DNA from 3 places in the Nonomuraea sp. NPDC050643 genome. Region 2 is predicted to be linked to each of the others. Evidence: riboswitches for the same ligand, from Rfam matches in the RefSeq annotation. Region 2 holds a riboswitch; each other region holds the start of a gene.
What was found. A riboswitch is a leader RNA that binds a small molecule or an ion and turns the genes downstream of it on or off. The one in region 2 is predicted to bind cyclic di-AMP.

Region 1 (6,233 bases), on a different contig from region 2:
CCGACCGTTCCAAGTTCCTGCCCGCTCTCGCCGACGTGGACGCGCTGATCGTGCGCTCCGCCACGCAGGTCGACGCCGAGGCCATCGCCGCCGCGCCCAAGCTGCGCGTGGTCGCCCGCGCCGGTGTCGGCCTCGACAACGTCGACGTCGAGGCGGCCACCAAGGCCGGTGTCATGGTCGTCAACGCGCCGACCTCCAACATCACCAGCGCCGCCGAGCAGACCGTCGCCCTCATCCTGGCCAGCGCCCGCAACACGGCCCAGGCCCACTCCGCGCTGAAGAACGGGGAGTGGAAGCGCTCGAAGTACACCGGCGTCGAGCTCGACGAGAAGACCGTCGCCATCCTCGGCCTGGGCAAGATCGGGCAGCTCGTGGCCCAGCGGCTGCAGCCGTTCGGGGTCGAGCTGATCGCGTACGACCCCTACCTGCCGCCGGCTCGCGCCGCGCAGATGGGCGTCAAGTTGCTCAGCCTCGAAGAGGTGCTCAAGCAGGCCGACTTCATCACCGTGCATCTGCCCAAGTCCAAGGAGACGCTGGGGCTCATCGGTGACAAGGAGCTGCACCAGGTCAAGCCGAGCGTCCGCATCATCAACGTGGCCCGCGGCGGCATCGTGGACGAGGGCGCCCTCTACTCGGCGATCAAGGAGGGGCGGGTCGCGGGAGCCGGCCTGGACGTGTTCGCCAAGGAGCCGTGCACCGACAGCCCGCTGTTCGAGCTCGACCAGGTCGTCGTCACCCCGCACCTCGGCGCCTCCACGCACGAGGCCCAGGAGAAGGCCGGCACCCAGGTCGCGCGGAGCGTGAAGCTGGCGCTCGCCGGTGAGTTCGTGCCGGACGCCGTCAACGTCCAGGGCGGCTCGGTGGCCGAGGACGTCAAGCCGGGCCTGCCGCTGGCCGAGAAGCTGGGCCGGGTGTTCACCGCGCTGGCCGGCGAGGTCGCCACCAAGCTCGACGTCGAGGTACGCGGCGAGATCGCCGCCCAGGACGTGCGCGTGATCGAGCTGGCCGCGCTCAAAGGCGTGTTCGCCGACGTGGTCGAGGAGCAGGTCACCTACGTCAACGCCCCGCTGCTGGCCAAGGACCGCGGCATCACCGTCGAGCTGATCACCAGCTCGGAGAGCCCCGACTGGCGCAACGTGGTGACCGTGCGCGGCGTGCTCGCCGACGGCCGTACGGTCTCGGTCTCGGGCACGCTGTCCGGGCCCCGCCAGATCACGAAGATCGTCGAGGTCAACGGCTACGAGATGGAGATCGAGCCGACGGCTCACCTCTGCTTCTTCACCTACGCCGACCGTCCCGGCATCGTCGGCGTGGTCGGCCGCCTCCTCGGCGAGCACCGCATCAACATCGCCTCGATGCAGGTGGCCCGTGACACCAAGGGCGGCAAGGCGCTCATCGCGCTGACCGTCGACTCCGCGATCCCGGCCGAGGTGGTCGAGCAGATCGCGGCGGAGATCGGCGCCGAGAGCGGCCGCACGGTCGACCTGGAGGACTGACCTCTCCTCGCGGCATCGCGACAAGGGGGCCGTCACCGGAAAGGGTGGCGGCCCCTTCGCGTCTCACCATGCGAGATACTAGGACATCCAACGAGATGCCTCAGGTACTGTTATCGGTAATGCGCCAGGTTCTCGTACTTATTACCTGCCGCGGCGGGGCCTGTTAGGGCAGGTCGACGACTCGCCGCGGTGTGCGGCGTCGCGTCGGCCGTCAAGTCCCTTCGTCCGGTCCGTGACCCGGACCACGAGATCAGGCCCGGTCGGATTCGCGACCGGAGTCCGGCTTCCCACTGAGACACGCCCGCGAAATGAGATGAGTCACATGTACGAGATGTATGCCTGGAACCGTGCCGAAGACCAGCAGGACGAGGCCGCCGAGGCCGTGCAGATCGCGCTGGACCGCCGCGACAACGGCGGCGCCCCGCAGAACTCCGGCCGGTAGCCCTTCAGGGCTCCAGCCGACAGTCCTTCAGAACTCCAGCCGGTAGAAGGCGGCCGACCGCCTCATCCCCGGCAGGGCCTTGACGATCCAGGCCGAGACGCGGTGGGTCTTCGACAGGTCCTCGAACCCGTCGATCTCGAACGCGCTCACCGCCGACACGCACCGCAGCCTCGGATGGATCGCCTCCAGAACGGCCGGGCCGTCGATGCCCCAGTGGACCGCGGCCCCGGCGTTCTGGACGGGCTTGTTGAGCTTCTGCAGCCGCAGGCCGAGCCGGCTCAGGGCGTCGAAGATCAACTGGCCGCCGGGGAAGCGCTCCACGATCGCCCGCAGGAGCTCCGGCCCTCCGGCCGGATCGAGGTAGTAGAGCAGGCCCTCGGCCACGACCAGCACCGGAGCGTCGCGGGGGACCTGCTCCAGCCAGGCCAGCTCGGTGGCCGACGAGCCGATCATGGTGTAACCGGGCCGCTCGGGGAACAGCCGCTCGCGCAGCTCGATGACCTCGGGATAGTCGAGGTCGTACCAGCGGACCGAGGGCGGCGGGTCCATCCGGAAGACGCGCGTGTCGAGACCGCAGCCCGGCTGCAGCACGATGGCCTCCGGATGCCGGGCCAGGAACTCGCCCGCCCACCTGTCCATGAACCGGGCCCTGAGGGCGACGGCCTCGGCGGTGCTGGGGGTGATGCCCGTCTTGGTGAAGTCGTGGTCGATCCGGCCGATCACTTCGTCGGCCATCCGGTCGCCCAGGATCGGGTTGGGGGAGCGCGCGTCGAGCGCCTTGCCGTACAGGGTGGCGAGGAGGGTCGCCTTCTCCTCGGTCAGATGCACCTTCTCGGGTGACATGCCTCCCACGGTACGTCCGTGACTGAGGTTACGGACACCTCTCCTCGCGGACACGGAGAGTACTGATAGCGTCGCGCTGCGTATCCGTTCGCTGAGGAGGTCCCCCATGCACGCTTCCCTGACCGCGATCCGTCGCGTCGCCGCCGTGGCCCTGCCCGCCGTGGCCGCCGCGGCCCTGCTCGCCGCGCCCGCCCACGCGCAGGCGGGAGAGCTGAGTATCACGAAGTACCACCAGGGCGCGGCGCAGCGCTGGTTCCTGACCTGTGACCCGGACGACGGCAGCCACCCCGACCCGGGCGCCGCCTGCGACATGCTCCGCAGGAGCGGCGGTGATCTGGAGCGGCTCAGGTTCCGCCCGGACGTGGCCTGCCCGCGCATCTACGACCCGGTCCACGTCAAGATCCGCGGTGTGTTCTACGGCGAGCCGAAGAACTTCGAGGAGACCTACCCGAACCCGTGCTTCGCGGACAACCTGGCCGCCCCGATCGTGCCCTGATCGCCCGGCGCGACCGGCGAGCGGCCCCGCGCCAGGCGGGGCCGCTCGCGGCTTTCTCGGAGCGGTGTTCTCAGTGCGGTGTTCTCAGTGCGGTGTTCTCGGGGCGGTGCTCTCAGGGTGGTGTTCCCGGAGCGGTGTTCTGAGGGTGGTGTTCTGGGGGTGTGTTCTCATCTGGGGGGTGTGTTCTCAGAGGGTGGCGGTGGGCATGTCCGGAGCCGGGGCCCGGCGTTTCTCCAGCACCTTGGACCAGCGGCGCACACCCGCGGGGTCGGGCCGGACCGCCCCCACGAAGGCGTCCCTGCGCCAGCTCGAAAGCTTCTCCTCCTTGACCACGTCACCGCTGCGCGGCGCGTGCACCATGAACCCGGGCTTGGAGATCATCCCCACGTGTCCCAGGTTGCTGAAGAAGACGAGGTCGCCGGGCTTGAGGTTCTCCCAGCCGATCTTCCGGGAGAACGCCCCGTACTGTTCGCGGGCGGTGCGGGGCAGTTCGATCCCCGCCGACTCGTACGCCCGGAGCATGAGCCCCGAGCAGTCGTATCCCCGGTCGCTGGTGCCGCCCCAGACGTACGGGATGCCGCGTTTGGTCATCGCGTAGTGGAGAGCGGCCTTCCAGGGCGGCGTGGGGACGCGCTTGGCCTGGATGCGCCGGATCTCGGCGCCGGTCAGGGTGGTGACGTCTTTGTCGGGGGTCGCCTGTTTGTCAGGGGCCGCCTGTGCGGCTGGGCTGGCCAGGATGAGCCCGGCGACGCCCGCCGCCAGGCCGATGGCGATGCGAGACAGAACACTGTCCTTCCACGAGGCCGGCCGGGTTAGCTGACGGGCTCGGGCCTGGAAGACGGCCCTACGGCGGTTGCCGATTCGCCCCAGGGGAAAGTGGGTCCCCGGCTCCACGCAAGGGCTGCGTGGATTAGGCCCGATGGACTCTAACGAAACGGTCAAAAGGTCGCAATAGGGACAAAACCGGGCGTCCGAAAAATGAGATGGTGTGTTCGTCAGTCGAGACGAGCCGGTAAGGTACCGCCCATGGAGTCGCGTAACATCCGCCTGGCCGTCATCCCTGGGGATGGCATCGGCACCGAGGTCGTAGCCGAAGGACTCAAGGTCCTGGAAGCGGTCGGCACGAAGATCGAGCCCACGCACTATGACCTGGGCGCCGCCCGCTATCACCGTACCGGGGAGACGCTGCCCGACGCGGTGCTCGAGGAGTTGCGCGGCTTCGACGCGATCCTGCTGGGCGCCGTCGGCGACCCGAGCGTGCCGCCCGGCATCCTGGAGCGCGACCTGCTGCTCCGCCTCCGGTTCGAGTTCGACCACTACGTCAACCTGCGGCCGGTCAAGCTGTTCCCCGGCGTCGAGACCCCGCTGGCCGACACGCCGCCCGAGGACATCGACATGATCGTCGTCCGCGAGGGCACCGAGGGCCTCTACGCGGGCACCGGTGGCGCCATGCGGCGCGGCACGCCGTACGAGATCGCCACCCAGGAGTCGCTCAACACCGCCTACGGCGTCGAGCGCGTGGTGCGTTACGCGTTCGAGAAGGCCAAGTCGCGCCCGCGCAAGAAGCTGACCCTCGTCCACAAGACGAACGTCCTCGCCTACGCCGGCGACCTGTGGCAGCGCACGGTCAACCGCGTGGCCGAGGAATACCCCGAGGTCACGACCGACTACAGCCACATCGACGCGGCCTCGATGTTCTTCGTCAGCCAGCCTGAGCGCTTCGACGTGGTCGTCACCGACAACCTGTTCGGCGACATCATCACCGACCTCGGGGCGGCCATCGCCGGCGGCATCGGCCTGGCGGCCAGCGGCAACATCAACCCCGAGCGGACCACGCCGAGCATGTTCGAGCCGGTCCACGGCAGCGCGCCCGACATCGCGGGCCAGGGCAAGGCCGACCCCACCGCGACCATCCTGTCCGTCGCCATGCTCCTCGACCACCTCGGCCTGCACGCCGAGTCGGCCAAGGTGGAGCAGGCGGTCGCCGACGACCTCGTGGAGCGCCTGACCGGCTGGGCCGGTCGCACCACCCACGAGATCGGCGACGACATCACCGCGCGAGTATCCGGCTAGGGCCGCCTAGCTCCGAACGCGCCTGGCGGTCCGACGAGGACTGCCAGGCGCTTTTTCGCGTCCAAAAGGACCAACCACCCCATCGGCCACTTGCCATCCCATATAGCGAGACAATAGGAAGTACGGGACTGCCTCCCGGGCACGACTGCTCCGCGCAGCAGATCCGCGGACAGTGGGCAGGTTCCGGTAGATTTCGGTAGATCGCAGAGAGAAGGACCGCCGTCATGACCATCGCTCAGAAGCTCAGCTTCGACGTGCAGCTATCCGACCACGCTCGCACCGCGGCCGAGCGGGAGCAGGTACTGGCGAACCCCGGCTTCGGGCAGACCTTCACGGATCACATGATCTCGGTCGACTACACCGAAGGTCAGGGCTGGCACGACGCCAGGCTGATGCCGTACGGGCCGCTCTCGCTGGACCCGGCGACCTCGGTCTTCCACTACGCGCAGGAGCTGTTCGAGGGCCTGAAGGCCTACCGCCAGACGAGCGGCTCGATCGTGACGTTCCGCCCGTACGCGAACGCCGGCCGCTTCAACCGCTCGGCCCAGCGCATGGCCATGCCGGAGCTGCCCGAGGAGACGTTCGTCGACTCGCTCGAGCTCCTCGTCGAGACCGACAAGGACTGGGTGCCCACGACTGAGGGCCACAGCCTCTACCTGCGCCCTTTCATGATCGCCACCCAGGCGGGGCTGGGGGTCAACTACCCGTCCAGGACGTACAAGTACATGGTCATCGCCTCCCCGGCGGCCTCGTACTTCACCGGTGGCATCAAGCCGGTCTCGGTCTGGCTGTCCACCGAGTACACCCGGGCGGCCCCCGGCGGCACCGGCTTCGCCAAGTGCGGCGGCAACTACGCCGCGGCGTTCGTCGCGCAGCGCCAGGC
Region 2 (6,233 bases):
CGTGCCCAGCAGGTCGCTGCCCTCGAACACCAGGTTGATCATCTCGGCGCTGACGCCGAAGTCGCTCAGCACCAGCGACGGCACGTCCAGCGCGATCGCCTCCAGCGCCGCCGTCGAGCTCACCGTGACGAACCCGGCCGCCCGCGCGAGCTGGTCGTGCATCGACCCCGCCTCGAACGCCAGCCGGCCCGGCTCGCCCATCTCCCGCCACAGCCGCTGGTAGTGGTGGCGCTCGTTGTGCGTCTGCCGCTCGTCCTCCAGCGCGCGCAGCTTGACCACCACGTCCAGGTCGGGCCTGCGCCCGGCCAGCTCGGCCAGCGCGAGCAGGACGCGCTCGCGCTGCTCCCGCTCGCGCGGCACCTTGGCCTGCGTGGCGAACACCACCCGGTTGCCGCCCTGGGCGACGCTCTCGGGGCGCAGGAACGGCAGCCTGGCCAGGCCCACCGCCCCGCCCCCGCCGAGCCGGGCCGCGATCGAGGAGAACTCGGCCGCCTCGCGCTCGCTGTGCACCACGAACAGGTCGCAGCCGCTGCGGAACACCCACGCCTTCTCCGTGGCCGGGACGGAGATGCCCGGCAGCCCGCTGACGAACACCGGCCGCGGGCGCAGCCCGTCGAGCACCTCGGCCACGAGCACGTCCACGACCGGCCCCGTACAGGCCAGGAGGATCACGTCGGGCCGCGTGCGCTCGGCCAGCCGCCGCACGGACCGCGCCGACAGCACCGGCGGGGGTTCCCCCTCGCCCGTCCGCTCTTTCACCGCCGCGGCGATCTGCTCGGGTGAGGGCGCGATCGGCGTACGCACCACGACCAGCTCCGTCACACAGCCCGCGGGCAGGTCACCGAGCAGGCAGGCCGCCCATTTCAGATACGAGTCGGAGTCGGCGACCGCCAACACTTTCAACTGGACACTCCGGTCAGATGCAAGCGCAGGGCGGGAGCCGCCCTGCTGGTCCACCAGTCTTCGGGAACATCCACGGGCTCGACGGCGACACCGCGCGGGCTGAGCAGCACCCGCAGCGAGGTGATCGCGGTCGAGGGAAGACTGAGCACGCGCTGGCCGGCGTCCAGGCCGCGCAGCGTCAGCTCGGCGGGCGCCCCGCCGTCGTGGACGGTGATGCCGGGACGCTCCCGGATCAGCGCCACGTCCACGGGGTCCTCGCGGCGGTGCGGGTAGTAGGCGAGCGGCTCGCGCGCGGCCAGCTCGGTCAGCCAGCGCAGGTAGTGGTCGCGGTGGACCAGGCCGTTGCGCACGAGCGAGGTGCCGAGCACGACCGTGCGCTCGGCCGGGCCCTCGGCGCTGGGCGGCTGGGCGCGCAGCCAGGCGAAGTCGTGGCGGACGAGGTCGATGCCGGCGCGGCGGACGCCCTCCGCCAGCTTGTCGTCCACGGGCAGGGCGGTGAAGACCGACACGTCGCTCAGGCGCAGCCGCAGCGCGGCGGCCAGCCCCAGCGCGGCGCGCAGCCTGGTCGGCTTGGCGCGGGCGCGCAGCAGCGGCCGGAACGGCCCCGCGGCGAGCAGCTCCAGCAGCCGGAGCGTGGCCAGCCCGTCGTCCACGATGACGATGCGGCCGGGGCTGGAGGTGAGCCAGCGGAGCTGGACCTTGCCGGAGAAGGCGTCACCGATGGCCTGGACGCGCCGGGGCATGCTCTCGCGGGGCTCGGCCAGCTCCAGGCCGTCCGGCAGCCCGAGGGCGCGCAGTTCGCGGCGGGTCGCCTTCAGTGGCCGCAGGCCTGCCCGGGGCACGACGACGGACACCGGGCCGAGGAGCCCGGCATGATGGGCTTCGACGGCGCACAGCATCTGGAGCGGCGACTCCACCCAGGCCGACGCCTGTTTGACCACTCCTGCCCTCCCAGCCGGGTGATAGCCCGTTCACGACCGCTTCAAGCTAGCCCCGCCGCCTTAAGCGCTCAGAAACTGGGCGTGAACAATGGAGGGTATGAATTCGCTCATGCTCAACACGGACGGCGTGCAGATCCCGCAGCTCGGGTACGGCGTCTGGCAGGTTCCGGCCGACGAGGCCGAGCAGGCCGTGCGGACGGCGCTGAAGACCGGCTACCGGCACGTCGACACCGCGGCCGCCTATGACAACGAGGAGGGCGTGGGGCGGGCCGTACGCGAGAGCGGGCTGCCGCGCGAGAAGGTGTTCGTCACCACGAAGCTGTGGAACGGCGACCACGGCCGCGCCGAGGCCGCCTTCGACGAGAGCCTGGCCCGCCTGGGGCTCGACTACGTAGATCTTTACCTCATGCACTGGCCCGTGCCGAAGCAGGACAAGTACGTGCAGGCGTGGAAGGCCATGGAGAAGATCTACCGCGACGGGCGGGCCAAGGCCATCGGCGTCTCCAACTTCACGGTCGAGACGCTCACCCGGCTCATGAACGAGACGGACATCACGCCGTCCATCAACCAGATCGAGCTGCACCCGTACCTGCAGCAGCGGGAGATGCGGCGCTTCCACGAGGCCAACGGCATCCTCACGGAGGCGTGGAGCCCGCTGGGCCAGGGCAAGGGGCTGCTGGACGACCCGGCGCTGAAGGTGCTGTCGGACAAGCACGGCAAGACGCCGGCGCAGATCGTGCTGCGGTGGCAGTTGCAGGTCGGCAACGTCGTCATCCCCAAGTCCGTGACGCCGTCGCGGATCGCCGAGAACATCGACGTGTTCGGCTTCATCCTGGACACCGAGGACCTCGCGGCCATCGGGGCGATGAACAAGGGCCGGCGCTTCGGGCCGGATCCGGACACCTTCAACATGACGTGACGAGGATCCCCGGCGGGCGGGCTCCGCTACGAGCGGCCGCCCGCCGGCGCCCCAGGGAATGAACCCAGAGCGGCCCGTGTTGTCCCCTACCTCGGCCGCCAGGACGCTTTCATGGCGATCACATTGCCCGGGAATTACCCTGGTCAGGCCGGTGTTGTAGCCAGTCGACGCGGACGGAAGCCGCGGACCCCGCGAACGTGGGGCTCCGGTGGCGGATCCCCGGCCACGAACGGATCGGGCACACACCGAACCGCGTCATCCCGGCCGGCAGGCGGAACGAATTTCTCGATCTTGCCTCTTGACGAATCCCTTGCCATGACAGGGGTTCCGGCCGACGCTCACAGGCACGTCGCCTAGCTGGGCTTTTATGGATTTGTAATCCTCTTGCCTCATGTATTACCTTATGGGGCATCTTGAGACATACATCCGGTTTGTCCGGCTATGTCTGACCATCGCACGACACATCACAGGATCGTCCTGTGACCGCTGAATCCGCCTCCGGGCGGAACCGGGGACCCAGTCCTTTGGGGTGAATCGGCACTTCGGTGCCGTAGGGCAGCTTCCACGCCCGAACCCGTCAGCTAACCCGGTAAGCGGCATGGAAGCAAGGAGTAACCCCCTCGATGGCCAAGCATCCTATTACCGCTGCACCCAAGGTCAACATCGCTCGCGCCGTTCTCGGCGCCACCATCATCGCCTCGGCCCTCGGCGGCCACGCCGCCACCGCCAACGCCGACACCCCGACCGGAGTCGCCGCGGCCACCGCCGCGAAGCACCCGACCGCCGCGATCGCCGCCCACAAGGCCGGCGCCAGCACCGACCACTCCGAAGAGACCAAGGTCAACGTCACCGCCAGTCAGGTACTCGCCCTGGCCAAGGCCCAGGTGGGCACCTCCGAGAACGCCAGCGGCGGCGGCACCAAGTTCCAGCAGTGGTACGCCAACTCGCAGCGCGCCGCCGAGACCGTGGCCCGCGACGGCGGCAACCGCGCCGCGTACCTGAACGCCGCCTGGTGCTCGATGTTCGTCTCCTGGGTCGGTGAGCAGACCGGCGCCCGCCCGCAGGTGGGCTGGGACGCCTACACCGTCGCCCACGCCAAGTGGTTCGCGGCCAACAACCGCTTCGGCACCCTCGCCAAGCCCGGCGCCGTCGTCTTCTTCTCGTGGAGCGGCAGCAAGGACATCAGCGACATCCAGCACGTCGGGTTCGTCGTGAAGGACAACCAGAACGGCACCATCTCCACCGTCGAGGGCAACACCGGCAACGGCAAGGTCGAGGAGCGCACCCGGCCCAAGTCGCAGGTCGTCGGCTACGGCTACCCCGAGTACGCCGCCTGACGAGGACGGCCCGAGAGGGCCCCTGCCTTTCCACAAGCGCGCGTCTCCCCACAAGGGAGGCGCGCGCTTGTCGCATTTCCCAACACGACACCGGCGGCCTGGCTCTGGAACGTCATGGCCGTCGGCTGGTCACCGTCCGCTGACGGGTTGAGCGCCGGTAAAGTCACGGTCACGGCCTGACGGACACGTACGCGGGTCAGCGTGCCCCTCCTGCGACGTTCCTTTCGCGGGCAAGGCGCCGGCGTAAGGCCCGTTCAGGGGCTGGGTCAGCTGAGGAAGAAGTTCGCCAGTGCGCCGGCGACCCCGGCCGGGTCGTTCTCCATCGGGATGTGACCGGCCCCCGGGATCCGGACGAGCGTGGTGTTCGGCATCTCGGCCGTGAACCGCTCGGCGTGGCGTACCTCCTGGAACGTGTCGTCCTCCCCCCAGACCAGCAGCTTCGGCGTCTCGTCGGCGCGCAGCGCGGGGACGAGGTCGAGCGTGTAGCGGCTGTCGGCCGCGCCGGCCAGGGCCATCCAGGACCGGCAGACCCGCGCGTCGGTCCACGGGTCGAGGTAGTCGGCCAGCTCGGCCTCCGTCGCCGGTCGGGCCAGGGCCGTCGTGACCGCCGTACGGCGCGCGGCCAGCACGTCCTCGACCGTCGTCGCCGCCACCACGGCCGGGTCGCGGAAGCGGGCCACCCCCGGCACCGGCCACGAGTCGTACGTGACCGAGTTGACCAGCGCCAGCCTGCGCACCTTCAGCGCGTCACCCACCAGCAGGTGCTGCGCGACCGCGCCGCCGATGTCGTGCCCGGCCACGGCGAGCGGCACGTCCGCGCCCAGCGCCGCCGCGAACCTGGCCACCCAGGCCGCCAGCGCGGGCACGGTGGCCGTTTCCGGGGTCAGCTCCCCCTCCGAACGCCCCAGCCCGGGCAGGTCCACCGCCACCGGCCGCAGCCCGGCCGCCGCCAGGTCGCCGAGCACCGGCCGCCACACCCGGCTCCAGTAGGTGCCGTGCAGCAGCAGCACCATCGGGCCTCGATCGCCCGCCGTCAGATATCCGGCCCGCAGCCCGTCCACTTCGATCGTCTTCCGCATGGCCATAACCATGATGTTCTTGAGAGGGCCCGGTCAAATATCATCTAGGGTATGGCGGTATGACATTAGCGCAGCTCCGGGTGCTGATCGCGGTCGCCGAGCGCGGCGGTTTCACGGCGGCGGCCGAGGAGAGCGGCATGTCCCAGCCCGCCGTCAGCCGCGCCATCGCCACGCTGGAGCGCGAGCTGGGCGCGGCCCTGTTCGTACGCCACCGCGACGGCATCGCCCTCACCGAGGCCGGCCGCCGCGCCCTCACCCGGGCCCGCGAGGCGCTGCGCCACTTCGACCTCATCCGCGCCGACGTGGCCGCCGCCAGCGGCCAGATCACCGGCGAGCTGCGCTTGGCCAGCCTCCCCAGCGCCACGGGCACGCTCGTGGCCAGGCTCCTGCGCGCGTTCACCGACCGCTACCCCCAGGTCCGGGTACGCCTGTTCGAAGGCGTCGACGACGACATCCGCGAATGGCTGCACCGGGGCGCCGCCGAGGTCGGCGTGGTCACCCTGCCCGCCCCCGGCCTGCACACCGCGCACCTGAGCACCCACGACATGCTGGCCGTCATGCCCGCCGGGCACCCGCTGGCCGCCCGGAAGGCCGTGCGCCTGGCCGACCTGGCCGGGCGGCCGTTCATCCTCACCACGGCCGGCTGCCGGCCGCTGATCATGAGCGCCGCCCAGGCCGCCCAGGTGCCGCTCGACATCGCCTTCGAGGCCGGCGGCCCGGCCGCGATCCTGGAGATGGTGGCGGCCGGGCTGGGGGTCAGCATCGTGCCCGCCCTGGGCCTGCCCGCCGACCTGGGCGCGGTCGTCACCCGGCCGCTCGATCCGGGCATGACCCGCTCGCTGGCCCTGGCCGTGGCGTCGGTGCACGATTGTGCCCCGACAGCCCGGGCGTTCCTGGACGAGCTCGCCGCCTTTACGCTGTAGATTTCTCAGCGGCGGGGGCCTCCGCGCGCAGCGGCACCTCCCGTACGAACCAGGCGGCGGCGAAGGCGAGGGCGGCCAGGACCGCCGACCCGGCCAGCACCCCCTGCAGCCCCGCGCTGACCGCCTCGCGC
Region 3 (6,233 bases), on a different contig from region 2:
CCCGACTGGGGTTGCTGGCCGTAGCCCTGCTGCCCCGCCGCATTGCCATATTGCTGACCGTAGTCCGCCTGGGACTGCGGTTGCTGACCATACTGCTGCTGGCCGTAGTCGGGCTGGGACTGCTGCTGCTGTCCGTAGCCCTGCTGCTGCCCGTACTGGGGCTGCTGGCCGTAACCCTGTTGCTGGCCATAGCCCTGCTGCTGCTGGCCATAGCCCTGCTGTCCGTACTGGGGCTGTTGCCCGTAGGCATCGTCCGCCCGGTAGCCGATCACAGTCGCGTCGGGGTCGGGCTCGCCGGGGTGGCGGCCCGTGTTCTGCTGCCAGGGATTGGCGGGCGCAGAATTCTCGCCGGATTCGTCCTGTGGGTACGGCGGCTGTCCGGTGCTCACCGTGTCACCTCGCTTCGAGTGCGCATGTGGCACGTGTCAGGACACATGCCTGTGCTGCCCAACGTATCGACATAGGTATCAACAATCACCTTTCCAACTGGTCAAGGTCCGCGTCACCCGATGTCAGATGGAGCAGCATGCGGGTGTTGCCCAGGGTGTTCGGCTTGACGTGTTCGAGGTCGAGGAACTCCGCCACACCCTCGTCGTACGAGGCCAGGAGTTCGGCGTACACCTCAGGCGAGACCGGCGTGCCCTGAATCTGGCGAAAGCCGTGCCTGGCGAAGAAGTCGACCTCAAAAGTTAGACAGAATACACGTCGCAGACCCAGATCCTTCGCGTGCTGTATCAGCGCCGAGACGATCCGGTGGCCGACGCCCATGCCACGGCTATCGGGATCCACGGCCACGGTGCGGACCTCCGCGAGATCCTCCCAGAGCACGTGAAGCGCGCCGCAGCCGACGACCTGCCCGCCCCGCTCGGCCACCCAGAACTCCTGTACGTCCTCGTACAGGGTCACGGTGGCCTTCTCCAGGAGCCGCGGGCCCGCGCCCGCATAGGTGTCCACCAGGCGTCTGACCGTGCGCACGTCGGGCGTGCGGGCACGCCGGACCACGACCGCGGTCTCGGGCACTGTCAGTTCGGCCACCTGCTCCATGGCTCTCCAGAGTACAGATGTCATTACGGTTCGGCCCTAACGCCCATGTCTCGGCCCATCCTGTGGCATCTCTTGGTCAGATGGGCGCGCGGCCGACGAGAACCTGCGTTCGGCAGATGCAAGGGCAAAGAGGGACATAAAGTCTGTTCTGCACGGGTGTGCACGAGATCACCTTGTGACCCTTCAGTTGTGAAACCTCTACAGACTCGGCAGTTGTGGTTGAGCACGAACCCGGAGTGCATTAGTGTCCAGCGACGATGTTCCCCGCGTGTCGCGGGGGGAACACGCCCAATCTCCGCAAGGAGAGCCGGGGAACCGCCGACGGCGACCTCCAACGCCGTCAATGGGGTGAATCCGAGATCATTCGGTAGGGCTGCTCCGGCCCGAACCCGTCAGCTAACCCGGTAGGCGTCGATGAGAGGAGCTGGTTGGTGAAGGGCACGCTCGGTCGTGAGGGGAAGTCGGCGGGCGAACACGCCCGCCCTCATGAACGAGTTCGGCGGCCATACCGCTTGGGTGTGGCGAGTCTCACAGTCGCCGCGTTAATGATCGCCGTTCCCGTCGGTTCGGCGTCCGCGGACCCCAAGCCCTCCCTCCAGGACATGGCCAAGCAGGTCGAGAAGCTGCACGTCGACATCGAGACGCTGGCCGAGCAGTACAACGACCAGCGGGAGAAGCTCAAGACCGCCAAGAAGGCGGCCGAGGCTGCGGAGAAGACGCTGTCGACCAGCGAGGCCGACCTCGCGGCCAAGCACGCCAAGGTCGCCATGCTGGCCCAGAACGCCTACATGACCGGCGGCCTGGGCAGGGTGCTGGCCTTCACCTCCGCCGAGGACCCCGACACCTTCCTCGACCGCGCCGCGACCACGTACGTGCTCGAGCAGCAGCAGGGCCAGGAGCTCAGCCAGGTCACCAAGGCCAGGGAGACCGCCGAGCGCGCCAGGTCGGGCGCCAAGTCGCGCATCGCGGAGGTCCAGAAGCTCGTCACCGAGCTCGACACCAAGCGCGACAAGATCACCAAGCTGGTCACCAAGGTCGAGAGCAACCTGTTCAGGCGAGCCCTGGGCGAGGCCGGCCGTCCCGGCACCCGGGCGACGCGCGTCAATCTGCCGATCGCCGGCGGCGGCAAGGCGGCCCAGGCGGCGCGGTGGGCGCTCACGCAGCAGCTCAAGCCGTACGTCTGGGGCGCGGAAGGTCCCAGCTCCTACGACTGCTCCGGTCTGGTCATGGCCGCCTACCAGCAGGTGGGCATCTCACTGCCCCACTACACCGGCAGCCAGTGGACCGCGGGCAGGCACATCGACCGCTCCGAGCTACGGCCGGGCGACCTGGTGTTCTTCTACAGCGACCTGCATCACGTCGGCATCTACCTCGGCGGCGGCATGATGGTGCACGCCCCGCAGACGGGTGACGTCGTACGGATCGCCTCGATCGCCCGGCGGCCGTTCGCCGGCGCGGTGCGCATCGCCGACTGAGAACGCTTTCCCCGTAACCGGACGCCGTTAGATCAACTGGCGGCGGGCAGCCCACGCCACGGCCTCGATCGCCGTGGCAACGCCGATACGGTCGCAGATGCACCGTAATCTTCGGCGTACTGTGCGTCCGCTGATATCCAGACGTCTGCCCACCCGATCGACCGTAACTCCTTTGGCCAGCTCCGCCAGTAACGCCAAATCCGCATGGCTCAGCTCAACGCCTTCAGTGAGCACATCCATCGGGAGCCCTCCCCCCCAACAGCAGAACTTGGGCCTCTCGACCGGGCCAAAGTTGCTCCTCGCAGACCGTAAACGCATCTTGGAAAGGTCGTCAAGCACGATAATCTCCGTGCTTGACGAGGTCTATTGACATGATCCGTTATATATGACGTACTCGCCATATGTCGGGACAGGTCGGCCTCGGATGAGCGATCTCATGGAGCCTTCCGGAACGGCGGATCCATTGTCAAAGAGCCCAGTGGATGTGCTGGGTTTTGATCCGTTCAATCCGGAATTTCTGCGTGATCCTTATGCCGGTTATCGCGAGATGAGCGCGCGTGGCGCGATCTTCCCCACGCGTGCGGGGTTACTCGTCGCCACCACCCACGACCTCTGTACGACGCTCCTGCGCGACCCCCGGTTCGGCCGCGGCTCCAGCCCCCTGAGCAACAGAGAGCCAGGTCAGCCCGTCGAATCGTTCCTCTGGATGGACCCGCCCGACCACACCAGGCTGCGGGGGCTGGTCAGCAGGGCGTTCACCCCGCGCATGCTCGAACGGCTCCGCCCCCGCGTCGAGGCGATCACCGCCGGGCTGATCGACGGGCTGTCGGATGAGGCCGACCTCGTGTCCGGTTTGGCATACCCGCTGCCGGTCATGGTGATCAGCGAGATGCTCGGGGTGCCCCCGGAGGACCATGAACGTTTCCGCGGCTGGAGTGAGACCCTGGCTCGCGGACTTGACCCGATGCTTACAGACGACCTCGTATCGGAAAGCGGCCGGGCCGGAAGGGAGTTTCGCGACTACTTCCGAGGGCTGCTCACATTACGGCGGGAGCGGCCCGGAGAGGACCTCCTGAGCGCCCTGGCGGGCGTCGAGGGGTTGACGGAGGCCGAGTTACTGGCCACCTGTGTGCTGCTGCTCGTGGCCGGCCACGAGACGACCGTCAACCTCATCGGCAACGGGGTGCTGCACCTGGCCGGGCGCGGCCTGCTGCGCCACGCGGCCGATCGGCCCAAACAGGTGGTCGAGGAGGTGCTCAGGTACGACCCGCCGGTCCAGCTCACCTCCAGGGTCGCGCTGGAGGACACGACGCTCGGCGGTGTGCCGGTGCCGAAGGACACCCCGGTGGTCGCCCTGATAGGCGCGGCCAATCGCGACCCCGCCGTGTTCCCCGATCCGGACCGGTTCGACGTGGCGCGGGATCCCGGGCGGCACGTGGCGTTCGGGCTGGGCATCCACTTCTGCCTGGGGGCGACGCTGGCCAGGATGGAGGGCGAGATCGCGCTCTCCGCGCTGGCCAGGGCGGCGCCGGAGCTGGAACTGACCGAGGCGGAGCCGCCGTACAAGGCGAATGTGGTGCTGCGCGGGCTGGCGAGACTGCCGGGCCGGCGGGGGCGGCTCATGCCGTGAGACGCCCCCGCGGCGCTCAGTGGGTGGGCTTGACCAGCGGGAACAGGATGGTCTCGCGGATGTTCCTGCCGGTGAAGGCCATGATCATCCGGTCGATGCCCACCCCCACGCCGCCCGTCGGCGGCATGGCGTATTCCAGGGCCTGCAGGAAGTCCTCGTCGAGCTGCATGGCCTCCACGTCGCCACCCGCGGCCAGCAGGGACTGCTCGACCAGGCGACGGCGCTGCTCGATCGGGTCGATCAGCTCGGAGTAGGCGGTGCCCAGCTCGGTGCCGAAGCCGATCAGGTCCCACTTCTCGGTGAGCAGTGGGTTGTCGCGGTGCTGACGGGTCAGCGGCGAGGTCTCCAGCGGATAGTCCATGACGAACGTGGGCTGCACGAGCGTGTGCTCCACGAGCGCCTCGAACAGCTCCTGCACGAGCTTGCCGGCGCCCCACTTCGGGTCCCAGTGGATCTCGCGCCGATCGGCGATCTTGCGCAGCTCCTCCAGGCCGGTGGCGGTGGTGATCTCCTCGCCGACCGCCTCGGAGACCAGGCCGTAGAGCGGGAGCCGCGGCCACCGGGCGACGCCCAGGTCGACCTCGACGCCGTCGTGCACCACCACGGAGGTGCCCAGGGCGGCCAGGACGGCCTTCTGGTACATCCGCTGGGTCAGGTCGGCCATGTCGTTGTAGTCGAGGTAGGTGCCGTAGGCCTCGAGCATGGTGAACTCGGGGTTGTGCGTGGAGTCCGCGCCCTCGTTGCGGAAGTTGCGGTTGATCTCGAAGACCTTCTCGATCCCGCCCACCACGAGCCGCTTGAGGTAGAGCTCGATGGCGATGCGGAGGTAGAGCTCCATGTCGTAGGCGTTGATGTGGGTCTTGAACGGCCGGGCCGTGGCGCCACCGTGGATCGGCTGCAGCATCGGCGTCTCGACCTCGAGATAGCCCTCTTCGTGCCAGAAGTCGCGCGCCGCGCGCACCGTGGCGCTGCGGACACGGGCCATCTTCCGTGCCTCGTCGTTGACGATGAGGTCGACGTAGCGCTGGCGCACCCGCGCCTCGGGGTCGGTGAGGCCGACGTGCTTCTCCGGCAGCGGGCGCAGGCACTTGGAGGTGATCTGCCAGTTGCCGGCCAGGATCGACAGCTCCCCGCGGCGCGAGGTGATGACCTCGCCCGTCACGCCGACGTGGTCACCCAGGTCGACGTCGCGCTTCCACGCGGCCAGGGACTCCTCGCCCACCTTGTCGAGCGAGATCATGACCTGCAGGTCGGCCCCGCCGTCGCGGAGGGTGGCGAAGCAGAGCTTGCCGCCCACGCGGTTGAGCATGACGCGCCCCGCGACCGAGACCGTGTCGCCGGTGGCGGTGTCGGGCTCCAGGCCCTGGTATTTCTCCCTGACCTCGGCGTTGGTCGCCGTGCGTGGGAAATTCACCGGGTAAGGGTCGACGCCTTCGCTGCGAAGGCGATCGAGCTTCTCCCTCCGGATGCGCATCTGCTCGGGAAGTTCGTCGCTCACAAGAACAAAGGGTAGGGGATATGGCCAACTGCAAGGACTGGTCGGCCCTCTGCAGGGCCGCTGCAAGAGCCCTCGCCTACCAATGTCTCACGAGCTCAGGGGGGAGCCGGTAGGGAACCGGCCCAGTGGGAGCTCTAGGAGAGAAGATGTTCAAGAAGATCGCGACCGGTTTCCTCGCCGTCGCCGCGACCACCGCCCTGGCCCTGGCGCTGCCGACGGCCGCCGGCGCCACCTCACCCGACTACGACGACTACTCCGACTCCTGGGGGCCGGTCTTCTCCCAGCACCACCTCGCCAAGGCGCAGGGCTGGGTCGGCGTCAACTGGGACCACGACGGGGAGTCGAACGAGGTCACGGTCAGAGGCCGCCTGTACGACCTGGACAACCGCACCTACCGGCAGGGCGGCAAGTGCGCGTTCGTGAAGTTCCAGGCCAGCGACTTCGACCACGACTGGTCCCCGGTCTACGCCAAGAAGTACTGCGGCTACCCCGGTTACAAGCAGTTCTTCTTCCAGGAGCACGACGTCTTCAGCCTGCGCGCGAAGGTCTGCCAGATCGGCCCGCACAGCAGCTACCCCACGAAGTG

Region 1: another riboswitch for cyclic di-AMP. It lies ahead of AB0I15_RS00905 (C40 family peptidase); the one in region 2 lies ahead of AB0I15_RS56465 (CHAP domain-containing protein).
Region 3: another riboswitch for cyclic di-AMP. It lies ahead of AB0I15_RS40805 (NlpC/P60 family protein); the one in region 2 lies ahead of AB0I15_RS56465 (CHAP domain-containing protein).

The regions. Positions count from the first base shown of each region.
Region 1 covers NZ_JBFAIM010000001.1:201,442-207,674, forward strand. Annotated here, with positions in the region: gene serA (phosphoglycerate dehydrogenase) at 1-1,496, shown strand, start outside; gene AB0I15_RS00895 (class I SAM-dependent methyltransferase) at 1,966-2,781, opposite strand; gene AB0I15_RS00900 (SSI family serine proteinase inhibitor) at 2,888-3,277, shown strand; gene AB0I15_RS00905 (C40 family peptidase) at 3,464-3,868, opposite strand; cyclic di-AMP (ydaO/yuaA leader) riboswitch at 4,064-4,204, opposite strand; gene AB0I15_RS00910 (3-isopropylmalate dehydrogenase) at 4,304-5,350, shown strand; gene AB0I15_RS00915 (branched-chain amino acid aminotransferase) at 5,575-6,233, shown strand, end outside.
Region 2 covers NZ_JBFAIM010000079.1:19,141-25,373, reverse strand. Annotated here, with positions in the region: gene AB0I15_RS56480 (DUF6716 putative glycosyltransferase) at 1-897, opposite strand, end outside; gene AB0I15_RS56475 (hypothetical protein) at 900-1,844, opposite strand; gene AB0I15_RS56470 (aldo/keto reductase) at 1,942-2,763, shown strand; cyclic di-AMP (ydaO/yuaA leader) riboswitch at 3,238-3,374, shown strand; gene AB0I15_RS56465 (CHAP domain-containing protein) at 3,387-4,100, shown strand; gene AB0I15_RS56460 (alpha/beta hydrolase) at 4,367-5,179, opposite strand; gene AB0I15_RS56455 (LysR family transcriptional regulator) at 5,239-6,102, shown strand; gene AB0I15_RS56450 (MDR family MFS transporter) at 6,092-6,233, opposite strand, start outside.
Region 3 covers NZ_JBFAIM010000041.1:107,078-113,310, reverse strand. Annotated here, with positions in the region: gene AB0I15_RS40815 (RDD family protein) at 1-389, opposite strand, end outside; gene AB0I15_RS40810 (amino-acid N-acetyltransferase) at 475-1,044, opposite strand; cyclic di-AMP (ydaO/yuaA leader) riboswitch at 1,320-1,470, shown strand; gene AB0I15_RS40805 (NlpC/P60 family protein) at 1,590-2,519, shown strand; gene AB0I15_RS40800 (LuxR C-terminal-related transcriptional regulator) at 2,547-2,759, opposite strand; gene AB0I15_RS40795 (cytochrome P450) at 3,067-4,149, shown strand; gene lysX (bifunctional lysylphosphatidylglycerol synthetase/lysine--tRNA ligase LysX) at 4,166-5,647, opposite strand; gene AB0I15_RS40785 (hypothetical protein) at 5,794-6,233, shown strand, end outside.